4 regions of the Streptomyces sp. NPDC102467 genome follow, and region 3 is predicted to be linked to each of the others. Evidence: riboswitches for the same ligand, from Rfam matches in the RefSeq annotation. Region 3 holds a riboswitch; each other region holds the start of a gene.
What was found. Region 3 has a riboswitch for cobalamin ahead of cobN (cobaltochelatase subunit CobN). Riboswitches for the same ligand answer to the same signal wherever they lie in the genome.
Positions count from the first base shown of each region.

Region 1: another riboswitch for cobalamin. It lies ahead of ACIREE_RS02160 (ribonucleoside-diphosphate reductase subunit alpha); the one in region 3 lies ahead of cobN (cobaltochelatase subunit CobN).
Region 2: another riboswitch for cobalamin. It lies ahead of ACIREE_RS04740 ((2Fe-2S) ferredoxin domain-containing protein); the one in region 3 lies ahead of cobN (cobaltochelatase subunit CobN).
Region 4: another riboswitch for cobalamin. It lies ahead of ACIREE_RS30055 (ABC transporter substrate-binding protein); the one in region 3 lies ahead of cobN (cobaltochelatase subunit CobN).

Region 1 covers NZ_JBIWKA010000001.1:482,364-487,716, reverse strand. The annotation lists gene mctP (monocarboxylate uptake permease MctP) at 1-595, shown strand, start outside; gene ACIREE_RS02165 (nucleoside hydrolase) at 716-1,714, shown strand; cobalamin riboswitch at 1,771-1,905, shown strand; gene ACIREE_RS02160 (ribonucleoside-diphosphate reductase subunit alpha) at 2,026-4,401, shown strand; gene ACIREE_RS02155 (ribonucleotide-diphosphate reductase subunit beta) at 4,401-5,353, shown strand, end outside.
Region 2 covers NZ_JBIWKA010000002.1:337,690-343,042, reverse strand. The annotation lists gene dhaL (dihydroxyacetone kinase subunit DhaL) at 1-431, opposite strand, end outside; gene dhaK (dihydroxyacetone kinase subunit DhaK) at 485-1,477, opposite strand; cobalamin riboswitch at 1,740-1,866, shown strand; gene ACIREE_RS04740 ((2Fe-2S) ferredoxin domain-containing protein) at 1,935-2,315, shown strand; gene ACIREE_RS04735 ((2Fe-2S)-binding protein) at 2,341-3,018, shown strand; gene ACIREE_RS04730 (beta-ketoacyl-[acyl-carrier-protein] synthase family protein) at 3,057-4,262, opposite strand; gene ACIREE_RS04725 (acyl carrier protein) at 4,259-4,507, opposite strand; gene ACIREE_RS04720 (lysophospholipid acyltransferase family protein) at 4,617-5,353, shown strand, end outside.
Region 3 covers NZ_JBIWKA010000008.1:422,721-428,073, reverse strand. The annotation lists gene cobN (cobaltochelatase subunit CobN) at 1-3,009, opposite strand, end outside; cobalamin riboswitch at 3,041-3,200, opposite strand; gene ACIREE_RS19600 (cobalamin biosynthesis protein CobG) at 3,260-4,597, shown strand; gene ACIREE_RS19595 (precorrin-8X methylmutase) at 4,611-5,252, shown strand; gene ACIREE_RS19590 (precorrin-2 C(20)-methyltransferase) at 5,249-5,353, shown strand, end outside.
Region 4 covers NZ_JBIWKA010000015.1:197,824-203,176, forward strand. The annotation lists gene ACIREE_RS30040 (MFS transporter) at 1-99, opposite strand, end outside; gene ACIREE_RS30045 (helix-turn-helix domain-containing protein) at 234-806, shown strand; gene ACIREE_RS30050 (hypothetical protein) at 821-1,225, shown strand; cobalamin riboswitch at 1,443-1,633, shown strand; gene ACIREE_RS30055 (ABC transporter substrate-binding protein) at 1,671-2,735, shown strand; gene ACIREE_RS30060 (FecCD family ABC transporter permease) at 2,765-3,748, shown strand; gene ACIREE_RS30065 (ABC transporter ATP-binding protein) at 3,745-4,545, shown strand; gene ACIREE_RS30070 (L-threonylcarbamoyladenylate synthase) at 4,561-5,181, opposite strand.

The DNA.
Region 1 (5,353 bases), on a different contig from region 3:
CGCCATCGGCATCGGCGCGCTGGTCCCGGCGGCCATCATGTCCATCGCCGCGGCGAACCTGTTCACGCGCAACATCTACAAGGACTTCATCAAGCCCGACGCGACCCCGGCGCAGGAGACCAAGGTCTCCAAGCTCGTGTCGCTGCTCGTGAAGGTCGGCGCGCTCGCCTTCGTCCTGACCATGGACAAGACCGTCGCCATCAACTTCCAGCTGCTCGGCGGGATCTGGATCCTGCAGACCATGCCGGCGCTGGTGGGCGGCCTGTTCACGCGCTGGTTCCACCGGTGGGCGCTGCTCGCCGGATGGGCGGTCGGCATGGTCTACGGCACGCTCGCCGCGTACGGGGTGGCCTCGCCGACGCAGAAGCACTTCGGCGGGTCCTCGGACGAGATCCCCGGCATCGGCCAGATCGGCTACATCGGCCTGACGGCGTTCGTGATGAACGTGATCGTGACCGTCGTCCTGACCTTCGTCCTGAAGGCCGTGAAGGCCCCGGAGGGCGTCGACGAGACGTCGCCCTCGGACTACACCGCAGACGCCGGCGACAAGGGCGTACAGGTGGAGCTGCCCACCGTCGGAGCGGGCGGCCACTAGCACCCGTCACTTCTTCTCGATGGACGGGCCTCTCCCCTCGGGGAGGGGCCCGTCCCTCTATCGTGACCCGGCACCACGTCGCGAACCAGCACCATCCGCACCATCTGCCCCGGAGGAACCGTGCCCGACTCGCCGCAGGCGACCGCCCCCATCGTGCTCGACAGCGACCCCGGCATCGACGACGCCGTCGCACTGCAATACCTGCTCGGCACCGGGCTGTGGGACCTCAAGGCCTACACGACCGTCGGCGGCAACGTGCCCGCCGCGCAGACCTTCCGCAACGGGCGCGCGCTCGCCCGCGCCTTCGGCATCGACGGCGACATCACCGTGCACCGGGGTGCGGGCCGCCCGCTGACCCGCCTGCCGTACTCGGCCGCCGGCGAGTTCCACGGCTCCACGGGACTCGGCGCCGAGCAGCTGCCCGACTCGACCGTGCCCGAGCACACCGAGTCCTCGGCGCAGGCGCTGCTCAGGCTCTCGCGCGAGTACGAGGGCGAGCTGACGGTGTGCGCGACGGGCCCGCTCACCAATGTGGCGCTCGCCCTGAGCGAGGACCCGGACTTCGCGCGGCGCGTGAAGCGGCTCGTCTTCATGGGCGGGGCCGCCGAGATCCCCGGGAACATCACGCCCGTCGCCGAGTTCAACGCGTGGGCGGACCCCGACGCGGCGGACCTGGTCGTCTCCTCCGGCATCCCGTACACGATGGTCGGGCTCGACGCGACGCACGGCTGGCGGTTCGGGCCCGCGGAGCTCGCCACGCTGGAGGCGGCGGGACCCGGCATGGAGCTGACGGCCCGCCTGATGCGCTTCTACCTCGGCGCCTACGAGGAGACCGGGGGCTCCCCGCTGCACGACCCGCTCGCCGTCGGCGTGTGCGCGGACGAGTCGTTCATCACCGCCGCCGAGGGCACCGTCGCGGTGGAGTGCGCGAGCGAACTGACCCGGGGCAAGACGGTGTTCATTCCGTACGACTCCGACTACCCGCGCGAGTACTACACGGAGTCGCCGCTGGTGAACGCCCGCACCAAGCATCGCGGCCGGGTCGCCGTGGGCGTCGGCCCGCGCAACTTCACCGAGGATTTCGTGGCTACGTTGCTGAAGCGGCCCGCGACCGTCTGAGTAACTGTTGAAGCCGGGCCGACACAAGATATGGGCCTGCCACGTCGGCCCGGCACAACATGTATGCTCGCTTTCGCTGCAGCCGCAGGGGAATCCGGTGCAAATCCGGAACTGTCCCGCAACGGTGAACGTAAGCGCGCATAACGGCGCCCGCGTGAGTCCGAGGACCTGCCGCAGCACACCCGAGCCGTCCGGCCCGGGTGTAGACGACGTCCGGGCCTCGCGGAATGGGCCGGTGACGACGGCGCCCCGTGCGCGCCGGAGCCACTCCTTCCCCGCAGGCCCCGTGCCGAGCGAGGGAGAGCCTCCACGTGACCATCGCGCCGCCCGCCGAACCGGTCTCAGCCGCACCGGTCTCAGCCGCACCGCAAGACGCTCCGGGCACCGCGCTGCTGCGCACCCTGACCGAGCTGACTGCCGACCTCCCGGGCGCCGACCCCGGCCGGGTCGCCGCCGCCGCGCTGCGCGGCCGCAGCACCCGCGCCGACGAGGCCGAGCTGCGCGAACTCGCCACCGAGGCCGCGGCCGGGCTGATCTCCGAGGACCCCGTCTACTCCCGGCTCGCCGCCCGTCTCCTCACGCTCTCCATCGCCGCCGAGGCCGCCTCGCAGGGCGTGACCTCCTTCACCGGCTCCGTCGCCGTCGGCCACCGCGAGGGCCTGATCGCCGACCGCACCGCCGAGTTCGTCCGCGTCCACGCCGCGCGGCTCGACGCGCTCATCGACACCGAGGCCGACGACCGCTTCGGCTACTTCGGCCTGCGCACCCTGCACAGCCGCTACCTGCTGCGCCACCCGATCACCCGCCGCGTCATCGAGACCCCGCAGCACTTCATGCTGCGCGTCGCGTCGGGTCTCGCCGAGGACGACAGCGCCCGCGCCCTCGACGAAGTCGCCGCGCTGTACGGCCTGATGAGCCGCCTCGACTACCTGCCCTCCTCCCCCACCCTCTTCAACTCGGGCACCCGGCACCCGCAGATGTCGAGCTGCTATCTGCTCGACTCCCCGCTGGACGAGCTCGACTCGATCTACGACCGCTACCACCAGGTGGCCCGGCTCTCCAAGCACGCCGGCGGCATCGGGCTCTCGTACTCCCGCATCCGCAGCCGGGGTTCGCTGATCCGCGGCACGAACGGGCACTCCAACGGCATCGTGCCGTTCCTGAAGACCCTCGACGCGTCGGTCGCCGCCGTGAACCAGGGCGGCCGCCGCAAGGGCGCGGCCGCCGTCTATCTGGAGACGTGGCACTCCGACATCGAGGAGTTCCTTGAGCTGCGCGACAACACCGGTGAGGACGCGCGCCGCACCCACAACCTGAACCTCGCGCACTGGATCCCCGACGAGTTCATGCGCCGGGTCGCCGACGGTGCCGACTGGTCGCTGTTCTCCCCGGCCGACGTGCCGGAGCTGGTCGACCTGTGGGGCGCCGAGTTCGAGGCCGCGTACAAGAAGGCGGAGGCCGAGGGCAGAGCCCTCAAGACCATCCCCGCCCGGGACCTGTACGGCCGCATGATGCGCACGCTCGCGCAGACCGGCAACGGCTGGATGACGTTCAAGGATGCCGCGAACCGCACCGCCAACCAGACCGCGGAGCCCGGCCACACGGTCCACTCCTCGAACCTGTGCACCGAGATCCTGGAGGTCACGGACGACGGCGAGACGGCCGTCTGCAACCTGGGTTCCGTGAACCTGGGCTCCTTCGTGGACGCCGACGCGCAGGCCATCGACTGGGAGCGGCTCGACGAGACCGTCCGCACCGCCGTCACGTTCCTCGACCGCGTCGTCGACATCAACTTCTACCCGACCGAGCAGGCGGGCCGCTCCAACGCCCGCTGGCGCCCGGTCGGCCTCGGCGCGATGGGTCTGCAGGACGTCTTCTTCAAGCTGCGCCTGCCCTTCGACTCGCCGCGCGCCAAGGCGCTCTCGACGCGGATCCAGGAGCGCATCATGCTCGCCGCGTACGAGGCATCGGCCGACCTCGCCGAGCGCAACGGCCCGCTGCCCGCCTGGGAGAAGACCCGCACCGCGCGCGGTGTCCTGCACCCCGACCACTACGCCGACGCCCAGGTGACCTGGCCGGAGCGGTGGGCCGCGCTGCGGGAACGTATCGCCGCCGTCGGCATGCGCAACTCGCTGCTGCTTGCCATCGCGCCGACCGCCACCATCGCGTCCATCGCGGGTGTCTACGAGTGCATCGAGCCGCAGGTCTCCAACCTGTTCAAGCGCGAGACGCTGTCCGGCGAGTTCCTCCAGGTCAACGCCTACCTGGTCGACGAGCTGAAGCGGCTCGGCGTGTGGGACGCGCAGACCCGGGAGGCGCTGCGCGAGTCCAACGGCTCCGTGCAGGGCTTCACCTGGATCCCGGACGACGTCCGTGACCTGTACCGCACGGCGTGGGAGATCCCGCAGCGCGGCCTCATCGACATGGCGGCGGCGCGCACCCCGTTCCTCGACCAGGCCCAGTCCCTCAACCTGTTCCTGGAGACGCCGACCATCGGCAAGCTCTCCTCGATGTACGCGTACGCCTGGAAGTCGGGCCTGAAGACGACGTACTACCTGCGCTCGCGCCCCGCGACGCGCATCGCACGGGCGGCGGGCCGCAGCACCGTCCCCGCGCAGACCGTGCCCGAGACCGACGCGGTCGCCTGCTCCCTGGAAAACCCCGAGTCCTGCGAGGCCTGCCAGTAATGACCACCGCACCTGAGAAGACCGAGAAGAACCTGCTCGACCCGGGCTTCGAACTGACCCTGCGTCCCATGCGCTACCCGGACTTCTACGAGCGCTACCGGGACGCGATCAAGAACACCTGGACCGTCGAGGAGGTCGATCTCCACTCGGACGTCACCGACCTCGCGAAGCTGTCGCCGGGCGAGCAGCACATGATCGGCCGGCTCGTCGCGTTCTTCGCGACGGGCGACTCGATCGTCTCCAACAACCTGGTGCTCACGCTCTACAAGCACATCAACTCCCCCGAGGCGCGCCTCTACCTCTCGCGCCAGCTCTTCGAGGAGGCCGTGCACGTCCAGTTCTACTTGACGCTGCTCGACACCTATCTGCCCGACCCGGAGGACCGGACGGCGGCGTTCGCGGCGGTCGAGAACATCGCGTCCATCCGCGAGAAGGCCGAGTTCTGCTTCAAGTGGATGGACTCGGTCGAGAAGCTGGACCGCCTGGAGACCAAGGCGGACCGCCGCCGCTTCCTGCTCAACCTGATCTGCTTCGCGGCGTGCATCGAGGGCCTGTTCTTCTACGGTGCCTTCGCCTACGTCTACTGGTTCCGCTCGCGGGGCCTGCTGCACGGCCTGGCGACCGGCACCAACTGGGTCTTCCGTGACGAGACGATGCACATGAGCTTCGCCTTCGACGTGGTCGACACGGTGCGCAAGGAGGAGCCCGAGCTCTTCGACGACGCGCTGCGGGAGCAGGTCACCGACATGCTGCGGGAGGCGGTCGAGGCCGAGCTGCAGTTCGGGCGCGACCTGTGCGGGGAGGGGCTGCCGGGCATGAACACCGAGTCGATGCGGCAGTACCTGGAGTGCGTCGCCGACCAGCGTCTGCAGCGGCTCGGCTTCGCGCCCGTCTACGGCTCCGAGAACCCCTTCTCCTTCATGGAGCTGCAGGGCGTCCAGGAGCTGACCAA
Region 2 (5,353 bases), on a different contig from region 3:
TCCCCGCCGTCCAGCGCGTCCACCGCCGGGATCAGCGCGTCCAGCATCGTCTTGTCACCGGGCGCGGCCCCGCCGAGCGTGGCCACGGCGTCCACCCCGACGCGCAGCGCCTGCGCCAGCTCCGCTTCGCTCACCTGCGCGGCATCGCCCAGCGCTTTGCCGGTGCGCCGCAGCAACGTCCCGTACAACGGCCCCGACGCGCCGCCCACCGTCGAGATCAACTGCCGTCCGGCGAGCGTGAGTACGGTCCCCGGTGTCTCGGGCGCGTCCTTGTCGAGGGTGGCCCGCACCGCGGTGAAACCGCGCTGCAGATTGCTGCCGTGGTCGGCGTCGCCGATCGGCGAGTCGAGTTCGGTGAGCCGGGCGGCCTCGCGGTCCACCGCAGCCGCGGTCGCCGCCATCCAGCGTCGGAAGAAGTCGGCGTCGAGCACATGATCTCCTTGCGTGGTAGATACGTTGACGAGGGGCACGGGGGCGCCGTCCGTCACATGCCCCAGCGGAGACCGGCCGTACTGACCGGCGCGTCCCACAGGCGCAGCAGCTCCTCGTCCACCTGGCACAGCGTGACAGACGCACCGGCCATGTCGAGGGACGTCACGTAGTTGCCGACGAGGGTGCGGGCGACGGGCACCCCGCGCTCACCGAGCACCCGCTGCACCTCGGCGTTGAACCCGTACAGCTCCAGCAGGGGGGTCGCTCCCATCCCATTGACCAGGGCGAGTACGGGACTTGTCGGGTTCAGGTCTTCCAGGACGGCGTCGACGGCGAAATCGGCGATCTCCCTCGATGTCATCATCGGACGCCGCTCGCGGCCCGGCTCGCCGTGGATGCCGATGCCCAACTCCAGCTCACCAGGGGGCAGATCGAAGGTCGGCGACCCCTTCGCGGGCGTGCTGCACGCGCTCAGCGCCACCCCGAAACTGCGCGCGCTCTCATTGACCTGCCGGGCGAGCGCTTCGACCCGCTCCAGCGGCTGCCCCTCCTCGGCCGCGGCCCCCGCGATCTTCTCCACGAAGAGCGTCGCGCCGGTCCCGCGCCGTCCGGCCGTGTACAGGCTGTCGACCACCGCGACATCGTCGTTCACCAGTACCTTGGCGACCTGGATGCCCTCGTCCTCGGCGAGTTCGGCGGCCATGTCGAAGTTGAGCACGTCACCGGTGTAGTTCTTCACGATGAACAACACGCCCGCCCCGCTGTCCACCGCGGCGGCGGCCCGCACCATCTGATCGGGCACCGGCGAGGTGAACACCTCACCGGGACAGGCCGCGGACAGCATCCCCGGCCCCACGAAACCCCCGTGCAGCGGCTCGTGCCCGGAGCCGCCGCCCGACACCAGCGCCACCTTCCCGGCAACCGGCGCGTCCCGGCGCAGGATCACCCGGTTGTCGACGTCGACGGTCAACTCGGGGTGGGCGGCGGCCATCCCGCGCAGGGCGTCGGCGACGACGGTCTCGGCCACATTGATCAACATTTTCACGGGTACCTCCATGTGACGTGGGCAACTGATGCGTCCCACGTCAGTATCTGCGCAGGCCGCGTGCGGAGCACCCGGCGGGGCCTGATCGGTGAGGTAAGCCGGTGGGCGCGTTGGCACGGGCCCGTGCCCGCCTGCGTCGAGAACGGCCGGCCCCGCCTGACAGCGAAGACGCGCACGCCAGGCTGCGGCCGCGATGTCCCGGCGGGCCGTGCTCGATCGGAAGCGCGTGAGAGGATGGCCGACGATTTGGGCGATGGCGGACAGAGGAAGCCGGTGTGATTCCGGCGCGGTCCCGCCACTGTGATCGGTGCGTCGATCCCGACAGGCCACTGTCCGCGACCGCGGGCGGATCGGCCGGGGCCGGCGGTGAACCGAGAGCCAGGAGACTCACGCTGTCGCCTCCTCAACGCGTACCGGGGCGGATCTCCCCGGTGAGAGGGAGTGGGGCATGGCAGGAATGCCGACGGGTGCTGCGCCGGGGGAGGACGCGGTGGCAGGGACCCCGAGCCGGGTGGTGGTGTGCCGGGACTGCTGCTGCGGCACGGTGAAGGTGCCGGGCGACCACGCGGCGCAGACGGCGCGGTTGCGGTCCGCGGTCCCCGTACGGGTCACCGAGTGCCTGGACGTGTGCGAGCAGGCGAACGTCGTTGTGGTGCAGCCGTCGGCCGCGGGACGCGCCGGCGGAGCACGGCCCGTGTGGCTCGGCCTCGTCAACGACCCCGACGCGACCGAGGACATCGTCACCTGGGTGCGGGCGGGCGGCCCCGGAGTGGCGCCGATGCCCGCGATCCTCGACCTGTACGTCATCACTTCTCCCCGGCGTGTCACGGCCTCGTGAGGGGTTTTCCGCGAGGGAGAACCGAGTGAGGCCGACTCCTGCGGCGGTGCGTGACGCGCTCCGGGACGTGGCCGGTCTCGGCGGGTTCTTCGTCCTGCCCACCGTGGTCGGCATGGCCGGGAAGGGGACGGCCGCGGCGTTCGCGGACGGCTTCGCCGAGCGGGCCCGCGAGGTGAACCGCCGTTTCGCGACGGGCGAGGCGCGCGTCGGCACGTCCATCGCACACCTGGGGCTCTCGGCCCGTCTGTGGTCACCGCTGCTGGCATGCGCGGTGCTGCATGGGATCGTGCCCGACCTGAGCGGCCTGGAGTGGCTCGACGACAGCTCGGCGGTACGGCTGCGGGAACCTCTCGAAGGGCGCCCGGTCGACCCGCCGCCGCGCCTGGCCGACGCGGTGTACGAACAACTGGCGGCGCCCCTCGCGGTGCTGGAGAGGACGCTGAGCGTGAAAGTCGCGCCGCGCCTCCTGGACGGGAACGTCGCGTCCGCGCTCGTCGGGTCCGCGGCCGTGCTGCTGAGGGCCCGCCCCGAGGTGCGCCCGGTACTGGTCCCCCTCACCCGCGATCTGCTCGGTACGGGACGCCTCGCGGGGACGGGCACCATCTCGGGCCCGGATCTGACGTTCCGGCGGCGCAGCTGCTGCCTCCTCTACCGCGCGCCGACCGGTGGCATGTGTGGTGACTGCTGTTTTTCAGGTCACTGACAGCCGGGGGCAGCTCGACGAGCCTCCGATCCCGGGGCTCAGTCGCGGGCCAGGACCACCACCGCGTTGTGGCCGCCGAAGCCGAAGGAGTTGCTGACGGCCACGGTCGAGGGGACGGGCCGGGCGGTGCCGGAGACCGCGTCGATGTCGAGGGCCGGGTCGGGGTCGGTCAGCCCGGCCGTGGGCGGGACCAGGTCCGCGCGGAGCGCCAGGATCGTCAGCGCGGCCTCGATCGTGCCGGCCGCGCCGAGCGTGTGGCCCAGCGCGCCCTTGGCGGAGGTGACCGGCGGCCGGTGCGGGAAGACGCGGGCCAGGACCGCCGCCTCCATCGCGTCGCCACGCGGGGTGGACGTGCCGTGCGCGTTGACGTGGTCGACGTCGCCCGGGGAGACCCCCGCCTCGGCGAGCGCCGCGCGCAGGGCCCGCTCCGCGTGGCGCCCCTCGGGGTGCGGGGCCACCAGGTGGTGGGCGTCGGTGCTCGCCCCGTAGCCGATGAGCCGGGCGAGGCGGGGGGCCGAGCGGGCGGCCGCGTACTCGGGCCGCTCCAGGACCAGGGCGCCCGCGCCCTCGGCGATGACGAAGCCGTCGCGGGCCGCGTCGAACGGGCGGGAGCGCTGGTCGGAGAGTGCGCGCAGCTGGGCGAAGCCCGTCACGATGAGGGGGGTGACGGCAGCGTCGGCGCCGCAGACCACGGCGATGTCGCACTGTCCCGAGGCGAGCAGATCGCGGGCCGTACCGATCGCGGTGGTCCCCGAGGCGCACGCGGTCGCGACGTTCAGGGCCGGCCCGGTCACACCGAGGTGCAGGGCGATGGCGGCACACACCATGTTGGACATATAGCCGGTCAGGAAGTAGGGGGAGACGCTCCTCGGGCCGTCGGTGGCAAGGCGTGACGCGGCAGCCCGCAGCGTGTTCTCCCCGCCCACGGAGCACCCGGTGACCACGGCGACGCGGGTCGGGTCCCACGCGGTGGGGTCGAGCTTGGCCGCGTCCAGGGCCTGGGCGACGGCGGCCAGGCCCATGCGGGCGCCGGGATCGAGGTGCGCGGCGCCGGGCAGCCGTGGGCGCAGCTCCTCCACGGCGTCGACGCGGCAGCTCAGCGAGACGGGCAGGTCCCGCAGTTCGGGGTCGGGGCGGGCCGTCGCGCGGCCGTCACGGACCGCGGCCCAGGTGCTCTCGGTGTCCGGGCCTGCCGCGGTGACCAGGCCGAGGCCGGTCACCGCGACGCTGGTGTCCCGCCTCATCCGGCGCGGCGCGCGTCGACGCGGGCGGAGAACTCGGCGAAGGTGAGCTCGCTCAGCTCGTCCTCGGTGGCGCTGACGCCCAGTTCGTCCTGGAGCGTGATGGCCATCTCGACGATCATCAGCGAGTCGGCGAGCAGGTCGGTCATGCGGGCATCGGCCCGGACGACGGCCGGGTCCACCTCGAACTTGCCGACGAGCAGGCCGGTGATCAGATCCGTGGTCGCGGGTGACGCAGAGGTACTCATGGCGGGCCTTTCCCTGAACGCTCCCGGAATTCGGGCGCTAGTGAGAGAGACCACCTCAATGGCATCTTTAGGCTTGCGGTGGCTCATTTTCAGCTGAAAGTGGGATCTCGTGACACAAGCGAACGCGAGACCGCTGGACGAAGTCGGCACCGATCTGCTGGACGGCCTGCTGGGCTGGTTGGCCGACGAATACTTCCGCGTAGAGGTGGCGGGCCTGGAGAACGTGCCGCGGACCGGGCCCGCGCTCGTGGTCGCCAACCACTCCGGCGCGTGGGGGCTCGACGCCTTCGTCCTGCACAAGCTCCTGCACCGGGAGTTGAGCCGCCCGGTGCACCTCTATGCCTCGGCGCTGGTCTTCCGGTGCCCGCCCCTCGCCTCGTACGCCCGTCGGCACGACGCTTTCACCGATGATCCGACCCTGGGCCGGGAGCGGCTGGAGGCCGGGCATCTCGTCGCCGTGTTCCCCGAGGGACTCGACGGGGTCGGGAAGCCGTTCTCGCAGCGCTACCGGATGCGGCCCTTCAGCCCCGGCTTCGCGGCCACCGCGGTGCAGACCGGTGTGCCGGTGGTACCCGTGTCGATCGTGGGCGCCGAGGAGACGTACCCGAAGCTCGGTGAGATCCGGGCGCTGGCCCGCCGGTTCGACCTCCCGTACTTCCCCCTCACGACGCTGCTGCCGCTGCCGGCGAAGTGGCGGATCAGCATCGGCGAACCGGTCCCCGCCCCGGCCCGCGCCGAGACCTTCACCGCCCGCTCGGCCGCGGCGCGGCGACTGTGCGACGAGGTCTGGATCACCGTCCAGGGCATGGTCGACCGGGACCGGCGCCGCCGGACGAGCCCGTTCTG
Region 3 (5,353 bases):
GTGGTTGTGCTCGGCCGGTTCGTCGAGGGAGGCGGCGAGGCGGACCGCGTCGTCGAGGAGGCCGATGGTGTGCGGGAACGCGTCACGGAAGAAGCCCGAGATGCGCAGGGTGACGTCGATGCGGGGGCGGTTCAGTTCCTCGTACGGGATTGCCTCCAGGCCCGTCACTCGGCGTGAGGCGTCGTCCCAGACCGGGCGGACACCGAGGAGGGCGAGGGCCTCCGCGATGTCATCTCCCGCTGTGCGCATGGCACTTGTGCCCCAGAGGGAGAGGCCGACGGAGGTGGGGTAGTCGCCGTTGTTGTCGGTGCGGTAGCGCTCGATGAGGGAGTCGGCCAGGGCCTGGCCCGTCTCCCAGGCGAGGCGGGAGGGGACGGCCTTGGGGTCGACGGAGTAGAAGTTGCGGCCCGTCGGGAGGACGTTGACCAGGCCGCGGAGCGGGGAACCGGACGGGCCCGCCGGGACGAAGCGGCCCTCCAACGCGCGTACGGAGTTGTCGAGTTCGGCGGTGGTCGCGTCGAGGCGCGGGACCACCTCGCGGGCCGCGAAGTCGAGGATCTGGTGAACGGGGTTGTCCTCGGGGCCCGTTTCCTCCGCACCCGGGTCCTGCCGCCTTGTGCACCCTGCCGCCCCAGGCGGCAGATTGCCCAAGGTGGTACCCACCTGGGCCGGATCCCAGTTCGCCGCCTCCATGGCTTCCACCAGGGCGCGGGCCGTTTCCTCCGCCTGGTCCGCCGCCGTGCGGGTCGCCGCCGACTCGTCCAGGCCCAACGCCTCGCGCAGGCCGGGCAGGGCCTGGTTGCCGCCCCAGATCTGGCGGGCCCGCAGGATGGCGAGGACGAGGTTGACGCGGTCCCCGCCGGCCGGGGCCTGGCCCAGGACGTGCAGGCCGTCGCGGATCTGGGCGTCCTTGATCTCACAGAGCCAGCCGTCGAGATGCATGATGAACTCGTCGAAGCCTTCGTCCTCGGGCCGGTCCTCGACCCCCAGGTCGTGGTCGAGCTTCGCGGCCTGGATGAGGGTCCAGATCTGCGCGCGGATCGCGGGGAGCTTCGCCGGGTCCATGGCGGCGATCTGGGCGTGCTCGTCCAGGAGCTGTTCGAGGCGGGCGATGTCGCCGTAGCTCTCGGCGCGCGCCATCGGCGGCACCAGGTGGTCGATGAGCGTGGCGTGCACGCGGCGCTTGGCCTGCGTGCCCTCGCCCGGGTCGTTGACGAGGAAGGGGTAGACGAGCGGCAGGTCCCCGAGTGCGGCGTCCGGCGCGCAGGCGGCGGAGAGGCCCGCGTTCTTGCCGGGCAGCCATTCCAGGTTGCCGTGCTTGCCGAGGTGGATCATCGCGTCCGCGCCGAAACCGGCGTCGTCCGCCGACGCCGCGATCCAGCGGTACGCCGCCAAGTAGTGGTGCGAGGGCGGCAGATCGGGGTCGTGGTAGATCGCGATCGGGTTCTCGCCGAAGCCGCGCGGCGGCTGGATGAGGATCAGCAGGTTGCCGCGGCGCAGGGCGGCGAGCACGATGTCGCCCTCGGGGTTGCGGGAGCGGTCGAGGAACATCTCGCCGGGCGGCGGGCCCCAGTGCCGCTCGACACTCGTCCGCAGTTCCTCGGGCAGCGTCACGTACCAACGCTTGTAGTCGGCGGCCGGGATGCGCACGGGGTTGCGCGCGAGCTGCTCCTCGGTCAGCCACTCCTGGTCGTGGCCGCCCGCGTCGATGAGCGCGCGGATCAGCTCGTCGCCGTCACCGGAGGCGAGACCAGGGATGTCGGCCGGGTCCCCGAAGTCGTACCCCTCGGCGATGAGCCGCTTGAGCAGGACGATCGCGGAGGCGGGGGTGTCCAGGCCGACCGCGTTGCCGATACGGGAGTGCTTGGTGGGGTACGCGGACAGCACGAGCGCCAGCTTCTTGTCCGCGGCGGGGATGTGCCTCAGGCGGGCGTGGCGCACGGCGATCCCGGCGACGCGGGCGGCGCGCTCGGCATCGGCGACGTACGCGGGGAGCCCGTCCTCGTCGATCTCCTTGAAGGAGAACGGGACGGTGATGAGACGCCCGTCGAACTCCGGCACGGCGATCTGGCTCGCGGCGTCGAGCGGCGAGACGCCCTCGTCGTTCTCCGCCCAGTCCGCGCGGGACGAGGTCAGGCACAGGGCCTGGAGGATCGGGACGTCGAGGTGGGTGAGGGCGCCCGCGTCCCACGACTCGTCGTCGCCGCCGGCGCTCGCCTCGGCTGGACGTGTGCCGCCGGCCGCGAGGACCGTCGTCACGATCGCGCCGACGGGGCGCAGGGCTTCGATCAACTCCGGTTCGGGGGCACGGAGCGAGGCCACGTAGAGGGGGAGAGGGCGGGCTCCTGCGCGCTCGATCTCGTCGCACAGGGTGTGTACGAAGGCCGTGTTGCCGCTCATGTGGTGGGCGCGGTAGTAGAGCACGGCGACCGTCGGGCCGTCGGCCCGCGAAGGAGTGCGGTCCAGCGGGCCCCAGGTCGGCGCGGGGGCCGGGGCCTCGAAGCCGTGGCCGGTCAGCAGCACCGTGTCGGAGAGGAAGTTCGCGAGCTGGGCGAGGTTGGCCGGGCCGCCGTGCGCCAGGTACTTGTGGGCCTCGGCCGCGATACCGACCGGGACGGTGGAGGCCGCCATCAGCTGGGCGTCCGGCGCCTGTTCACCGCTGAGCACCACCAGCGGGACCCCGGCGGCGGTCAGCCGGTCGATGCCGTCCTGCCAGGCGCGGACCCCGCCGAGGAGCCGTACGACGACGAGGGCGACGCCGTCGAGGAGCGCGGGAAGCTCGGTCTCGACGTCGAGGCGGGAGGGGTTCGCGAAACGGTACGTGACCGGGGCGTCGGCGGCACTCGCGGCGGATGCGGCACTCGTGGCAGAAGCGGCGCTCGTGGCGGAAGCGGCGTTGGCGGCGTTCGCCGCGCGGGCGCTGAGCAGGTCGGTGTCGGACGTCGACAGGAGCAGGAGCTGCGAGGGCTGGGGCTGCGGCTGCGCGGGGTGCGAGGGCTGCTGGGGCATGCGTCGTCTGGCCTTCCTCGGGGTGTCCGCGCCCCGGGTGGGTTCTGACGGCGGGAGTTCCTGGCTCACCCTCTTCTCTATGAGAGGGCTCACAGTGGCGGGACCGCGCCGGAATCGCACCGGCTTCCTCCCCTGTCGCCGTCGCTGGCGAAGGTGGCGGGCCGGACGGGACCGCCGCGGTTCATCGTACGGGGCGGGGGCGTGACCTGGGGCGGGATGCCCGTCACAGCCGATGGGTATGCTCCGTCGCATGCCCGCCTCCCCCCTACCCAACGATCCCGGTACGCCCGGAACGTCCCCGGGTGACGCCTGCCCCGGTGCGCTGCGGCTGCACGCGGCGGACGACGGGTTCCTGGCGCGGGTCCGGATCCCCGGCGGGGTCCTCGACGTGGCGCAGGCGCGGGCCCTGGCCGGTGCGGCCGGGCGGCTCGGGGACGGGACGCTGCATCTCACCTCGCGGGGCAACGTGCAGTTGCGCGGGTTGCGGGAGGGGTGCGGCGGGGAGTTGGCGGAGGTGCTCGGCCGGGTCGGGCTGCTGCCGTCCGCCGCGCATGAACGGGTCCGGAACGTGGTGGCTTCGCCGATGTCGGGGCTCGACGGTCTCGGGGTCGTCGATGTGCGCGGGTGGTTGACCGGGTTGGATGCGGCGCTCTGTGCGAGTTCTGTCACTCCGGAGTTGTCCGGGCGGTTTCTTTTCGCGCTCGATGACGGGCGGGGGGATGTGGCGGGGCTGGCGCCTGACATTCTGCTGCGGGGGCTCGCCGGGGGCGGGGCGGCGCTTTCTGTCGGGGCCGCGGAATTCGTTGTCCGGTACGAGGACGCGGCGCGGGCCGCGGTCGTCGCGGCCGAGGTTTTCGTCGCCGCCGCGCGTGATGTCTCGGGCCGACGGGTGTGGCGGGTCCGCGAACTGGGCTTGCCTGTGGCCGAGTTGGCCTCGCTGGTTGCCGATGCGCTCTCTGCGACCGGGATCGAGTGCAGCCCCGTCGGGGGCGCGCCTGCGATGGGCAGCGAGCCCAGCCCCTTCAGGGGCGCGGGGAACTGCGCGACCAGCGACGACGCTCCCGCACGTGTCCATCGATCCGCCATCGGCGACGGCGCACAAGCCACGGGGCTCCGCCCCGGACCCCGCTCCTCAAACGCCGGAGAGGCTGATTTTTCCGGGCCGTCCGCTGAAATGCCGGGGGCATGCATAACCGCCCGCCTCGGGGCGATCACCGGTGCTCAATGGGCCGCCCTGACCGACCTGATCGCCCACCTCCCGGCCAGGGAACTGCGGCTCACGCCCTGGCGGTCCATCGTGATACCCGGCGCCACACCGGCCCAGGCCGAAGAGCTGACACGCACCGGGCTCGTGACCGACCCTGATTCACCCTGGACCCGCACAGGGGCTTGCATCGGGCGCCCCGGCTGCGCCAAGGCGCACGCCGACGTGCGCGCCGACGCGGGCGCCCGGCATCCGCTCCTGCCCACCTACTGGTCCGGCTGCGAGCGCCGCTGCGGGCACCCCGTCGGGCCGTACGTGGATGTCGTGGCACGCCCCGACGGCACGTATGTCGTCACCAACCCCCCTACCTCGCAACCCACTTGAGAGAGCCGAACCCGTGTATGACTACGAGAAGGACGGCGCGGCCATCTACCGCGAGTCCTTTGCCACCATCCGCACCGAGGCGGCAGCCGGACTCGCGGCGCTGCCCGCCGACGTCGCCCAGGCGGCGGTCCGCATGATCCACGCCTGCGGCCAGGTGGATCTCGTACAGGACATCGGCCACTCGGCCGGGGTCGTGGCGAAGGCCCGCGCCGCTCTGCGCGGGGGTGCGCCGATCCTCTGTGACGCGCGGATGGTCGCCAGCGGCGTCACCCGTAAGCGGCTGCCCGCCGACAACGAGGTGATCTGTACCCTCAATGAGCCCGAAGTGCCCGCGCTGGCAGCCGAGTTGGGGACCACGCGCAGCGCCGCCGCGCTGGAGTTGTGGCGGGAGCGGCTCGACGGCGCCGTCGTCGCCATCGGCAACGCCCCGACCGCTCTCTTCCACCTCCTGGAGATGATCCGGAAGGGCGCGCCCCGGCCGGCGGCGATCCTGGGCATTCCGGTCGGGTTCGTCGGGGCCGCCGAGTCCAAGGACGCCCTGGCCGCGAACGAGCTCGGCCTGGAGTACCTGATCGTCCGCGGGCGCCGTGGCGGCAGCGCCATCACCGCCGCCGCGATCAACGCCATAGCGACCGAGGTGGAGATCCAGGCATGAGCAACACCCCTGGCAATACAGGCAAGTTGTACGGGGTCGGGCTCGGGCCCGGCGACCCGGAGCTGATGACCGTCGCCGCCGTCCGCGCCATCGCCGGGGCG
Region 4 (5,353 bases), on a different contig from region 3:
GAGGGTGGCGACCGACGCGACGATCAGCGCCATCCACCGGCGCGGATCCGGCGCATCCGCATCCGGGACCTTCCCGGCGGTGCGAGCGGGAGTAGACATCGGCAGCTCTCCTGAGCGATGAGGGGCGGGATTGCCTCGGTGAGCTACAAGGTGCGTGGCTCACGTCGCCAGGAGAGTGCGCCCAGGCCCCAAAAGGTTGCAATCCGTCATGCCGTTTCAGCAAGATGCGGTGCATGGACGCATTCGAGAACGTGCTGGCCGGTGTCGGACCCCGACTGCGGGATCTGCGCCACCGGCACGCCATCACGCTGGCCGCGCTGGCCGAACTCACCGGGATCTCGGAGAGCACGCTCTCCCGCCTGGAGGGCGGAGGCCGCAAGCCCAACCTGGAACTCCTGCTGCCCCTGGCCCAGGCCTACAACGTCCCGCTCGACGAGCTCGTCGGCGCACCGGCGACGGGCGATCCGCGCCTTCACCTGCGCCCCGTCACGCGCGACGGCATGACGTACGTGCCGCTGACCCGCAGGCCGGGCGGCATGCACGCGCACAAGCTCGTCATCAGCCCCAGCGTCGGCGAGCCCGAGCTCCGGACGCACGAGGGCTATGAATGGATCTACGTCCTCAACGGCAGGTTCCGCCTTCACCTCGGCGACCGCGTCCTGGTCATGGCGCCGGGGGAAGTCGCGGAATTCGACACCCACGTGCCGCACTGTCTGGGCTCCGACAACGACCAGCCGGTGGAGTTGCTGGTCATCTTCGGCAAGCAGGGCGAACGCGCCCATCTGCGCGCCCGCCCCACTTCCTGACGCCCCCGGGCGCCATGCCCCCGTCGCCGGCCGGATTCGGGGGGCAGCACCGCGTCCAGGCCGTGCCGACGATCGCCCAGGACCCGCTCGCACACGAGCGCCTCACCGGCCGCGCCGAAGACCTGGGCGGACCGGCGGCGGGCCACTGCCTCGTCGGCGTTCACCAGGTCGGCGTCGATCGCAGCGGCCGTCGCCACACCGAACGGAGGCACCGCGGGCAGACCGCCCATCAGATCGGTGACGTCGCCCGCCACATACACCCCGGGAGCCTCGGTCGCACCGCCCGGCTCGCAAGGGACATAGGTGCCCACACCCATGGGGTGCTCCACCGGGTCGGCTCCCAGGCCGGACAGGATCTCGCCGCGCGCCACGAACCGTGGCGCCACCACCAGCGCGTCCACGGGGGCACGCCGGCCTGAGGCCAACCGGACACCGCATGGGGCGTCGCGCCCTTGTCAGCGATGCCCCTCTTCTTGCCGAACCGGCAAGAGACGGCCGACCGCCGGTCTTCACCGACGACATGCCGCACACCCTGCTCCGCCGTCGCGCGAACGGCGAGACGGTCGAGGAGATCCAGCCCGAGACCTGCTCATCGAGAAGGGCCCGGGTGTGCAGGTCAGGCCCGTGATACCGTCCGAAAGCCAGTCAAACCTCTGTACGTTCTTCTACGTGCACGGGTCAGGGAATCCGGTGGAAATCCGGAGCTGACGCGCAGCGGTGAGGGTGACGGGCGGAGCCACTGCCACTGGGCCGGTCCATCGGTGCGGGAAGGCGCTCCGCCTGGACGATCCCGAGTCCGAAGACCTGCTGGCAGCCTCCGCGGCCGACACGCGGCCGGGGGTGAACCGTAGGCCGGCTCCGCGTATGGGCCCTGGACGCAGAGGAAGTTCCGTGCCTTTCGCACGTCAAGTCCGCCGTTGCGCACCGCTGTTGGCGAGCGCACTGTTGCTCACGGCCTGCGGCGGCGCGGAATCCGCCGACGCGGAGGACCGCACGGGCGGCTCCGATTCCGCTGTCACCCTCGACAACTGCGGCGCGAAGGTGCGGGTCGCACACGCCCCGCGCCGTGCTGTCGCCCTGGACCAGGGATCGGCGGAGATCATGCTCTCGCTCGGCCTCGCCGACCGGATGGTGGGGACCGCGACGTGGACGGATCCCGTCCTGAAGGGGCTGGAGAAGGCGAACGCGAAGGTGCCGCGGCTCGCCGACCGCTACCCGTCGTTCGAGAAGGTCCTGGACACCGAACCGGACTTCGCCGCCGCCTCGTTCACGTACACCCTCGGCAAGGGCGGGGTGGCGCCGCGCGAGCAGTTCGAGAAGCTCGGCGTGCCCACCTACCTCTCCCCCACCGACTGCGCGGGCAAGGACAACAGCGGCGACGGGGACGGTGTGCGCACCAGCGCGCTGACCATGGACACGGTCTACGGCGAGATACGCGATCTGGCCCGGATCTTCGATGTGCGGGAGCGCGGCCAGAAGCTCATCGCCGATCTGAAGTCCCGTGTCAGTACGGCCACTTCGAAGGTCGATGCCCAGAACGTGAGCGTCCTGTACTGGTTCGCGAACTCCGACTCGCCCTACATGGCGGGCTGTTGCGGCGCGCCCGGCATCGTCACCAAGGAACTCGGCCTGCGCAACGTCTTCGACGACACGCACGAGGAGTGGCCGCAGATCAACTGGGAGACCGTCGCGGACCGCGATCCCGACGTCCTCGTCATCGGCGATCTGACCCGCCGCTCGCAGTCCGCGGAGTCCGCCGCGCAGAAGATCAAGTTCCTGGAGTCCGACCCGGTCACCAAGAAGATGACCGCCGTCCGCGAAAAGCGGTACGTGCTGCTGAACGGCCAGGATCTGAACCCGACGATCCGCACCGTGGACGGCGTGGAGAAGGTGGCCACCGCGCTGCGCTCGTTCGGCCTGGCCAAGTGAGCGCTGTCCGCCCCGCCGTCCACTGGGCCATGGCCGTCGCCGCGCTGTGTGTGTCGGTCGCCGTGGCCATCACCATCGGTCCCGCTCACATCGGCGTCGGCGACGTGTGGACGGCGGTCGGCGCCCGGCTCGGCTGGGGCTCGTCGGACCTGTCTCCGATCCGGGACGGCATCGTCTGGAACCTGCGACTGCCCCGCACCCTGCTCGCCGCGGTCTGCGGGGCGGGGCTCGCGGTGTGCGGCACGGTGCTGCAGGCGCTGCTGCGCAATCCCCTCGCGGATCCGTTCGTGCTCGGCGTCTCCTCGGGGGCGTCGACCGGGGCCGTCCTCGTGGTGGTCCTCGGCCTCGGCGGCGGCGCCCTCTCGGTGTCGGGCGGGGCGTTCCTCGGCGCCCTCTGCTCGTTCGCGCTCGTGCTGCTGCTCAGCCACACGCTGGGCGGCACCACGGACCGCGTGGTGCTCTGCGGGGTCGCCGCGATGCAGCTGTTCTCGTCGCTGACGTCGTTCGTGGTGCTGACCGCGGCCGACGCGGAGACGACGCGCGGCGTCCTGTTCTGGCTGCTCGGCTCGCTCGGCGGGGTCGGCTGGAGCGAGGTGTGGCTGTGTCTCGCGGTGCTCGTGGTGGCGCTCGCGGTGTGCCTCGGGTACGGCCGGACCCTGGACGCGTTCGCCTTCGGCCAGGAGGCGGCGGCCGCGCTCGGCGTGCATGTGGCCCGCACCCGGCTCGTCCTGCTCTGTGTGACGGCCCTGCTGACGGCGGCGCTGGTGAGTGCGGCAGGGGCGATCGGCTTCGTCGGACTCGTACTGCCGCACGCGGCACGCGCCCTGGTGGGTCCGGGCCACACCCGACTGCTCCCGGTCACGGCGTTGGCCGGCGCGGTGTTCCTGGTGTGGGTCGACACCCTCGCCCGTACGGTCCTCGAACCGCAGGAGGTTCCGGTGGGGGTGGTGACGTCGCTGATCGGCGTGCCCGCGTTCGTGCTCGTCCTCTACCGCGGCCGGGCCGTCCGGTGAGCGCGGGCCTGCACGCGGACCGGGTGTCCTGGTCGCCCGGCGGCGCCCTCGGCGCCCTCGTGCTCGACGGGGTGAGCCTGACGCCACGGGCGGGCACCGTCACCGGGGTGCTCGGCCCGAACGGCTCGGGCAAGTCGACGCTGCTGCGCCTGCTGGCCGGAGTGCTCGCCCCGGCGGCCGGAGTCGTCACGCTGGACGGCGACCCGCTCTCCGCGGTGCCCCGCAAGGTGGCCGCCCGGCGTATCGCCCTGGTGCATCAACAGGCCGACACCCAGGTCGAGTTGACGGTCGCCGACATCGTACGGCTGGGCCGGATCCCGCACCGCGGGGCCTGGACGCCCGCCTCCGCCGCGGACGAGGCCGCGGTCCGTGACGCCCTGGAGCGCAGCGGCCTCACGAGCCGGGCGCACCGCCGGTGGCACACCCTGTCGGGCGGTGAGCGCCAGCGGGCGCAGATCGCCCGCGCCCTGGCCCAGGAGCCGCGCGAGCTGCTGCTCGACGAGCCCACGAACCATCTGGACATCCAGCACCAGCTGGAACTCCTCGACCTGATCTCGGGCCTTGAGCTGACCTGCGTCGTCGCCCTGCACGACCTGAACCTGGCCGCCACGTACTGCGACCAGGTCGTGGTCCTGCGCCAGGGCCGGGTCGTGGCGGCCGGCGAACCGGACGCCGTCCTCACCGAGGACCTCATCGCTGACGTCTACGGTGTCCGCGCCCACGTCACCCGGCCCGGCCCCGGCGAACGCCCCCACATCCGCTTCCTGGGCACGCTCACCAAAACCGGCGAAGGCTAGGGCCCTGATACAAGGTCACTCGAAGCGGTCGGGGTCCCCCGCGCCGCGCCGTACGATCTCGGCCTCGCCGCCCGAGAAGTCGATGACGGTGGTGGGCTCGGTGCCGCAGTCGCCGGAGTCGAGCACGGCGTCCACCACGTGGTCGAGCCGCTCCTTGATCTCCCAGCCCTGGGTGAGCGGCTCGTCCTCGCCCGGCAGCAGCAGGGTGCTGGAGAGCAGCGGCTCACCGAGCTCGGCGAGCAGGGCCTGGGTGACGACGTGGTCGGGGATGCGGACGCCGACCGTCTTCTTCTTCGGGTGCTGCAGCTGGCGCGGCACCTCGCGCGTCGCGGGCAGGATGAACGTATAGCTGCCGGGCGTCGCTGCCTTGATCGCGCGGAACACATCGTTGTCGATGTGGACGAATCTGCCCAGCTGCGAGAAATCCTGGCATACCAGGGTGAAGTGATGCTTGTCGTCGAGATGCCGGATCGCACGGATCCGCTCCACGCCGTCACGGTTGCCGAGGCGGCAGCCGAGCGCGTAGCAGGAGTCCGTGGGATAGGCGATCAGCGCACTGTCGCGGATGCCGTCGGCGACCGCGCCGATGATGCGCGCTTGCGGGTTCTCGGGGTGCACGTCGAAGTACCGGGCCATCCGCCGAGCCTACGGGATCAGCGGCCCCCCTTCCCGGCGTGCCGTCTCCGGGAGAGCCGTGTACACGCGCGACAATCCCGACACCCGCACACCCTGCCCATTTCCGCCGGCCGGTTCACGGCCCATACTGGGCGTGTCCCGATCACCCTCAGAACGAATCCACCAGAACGAC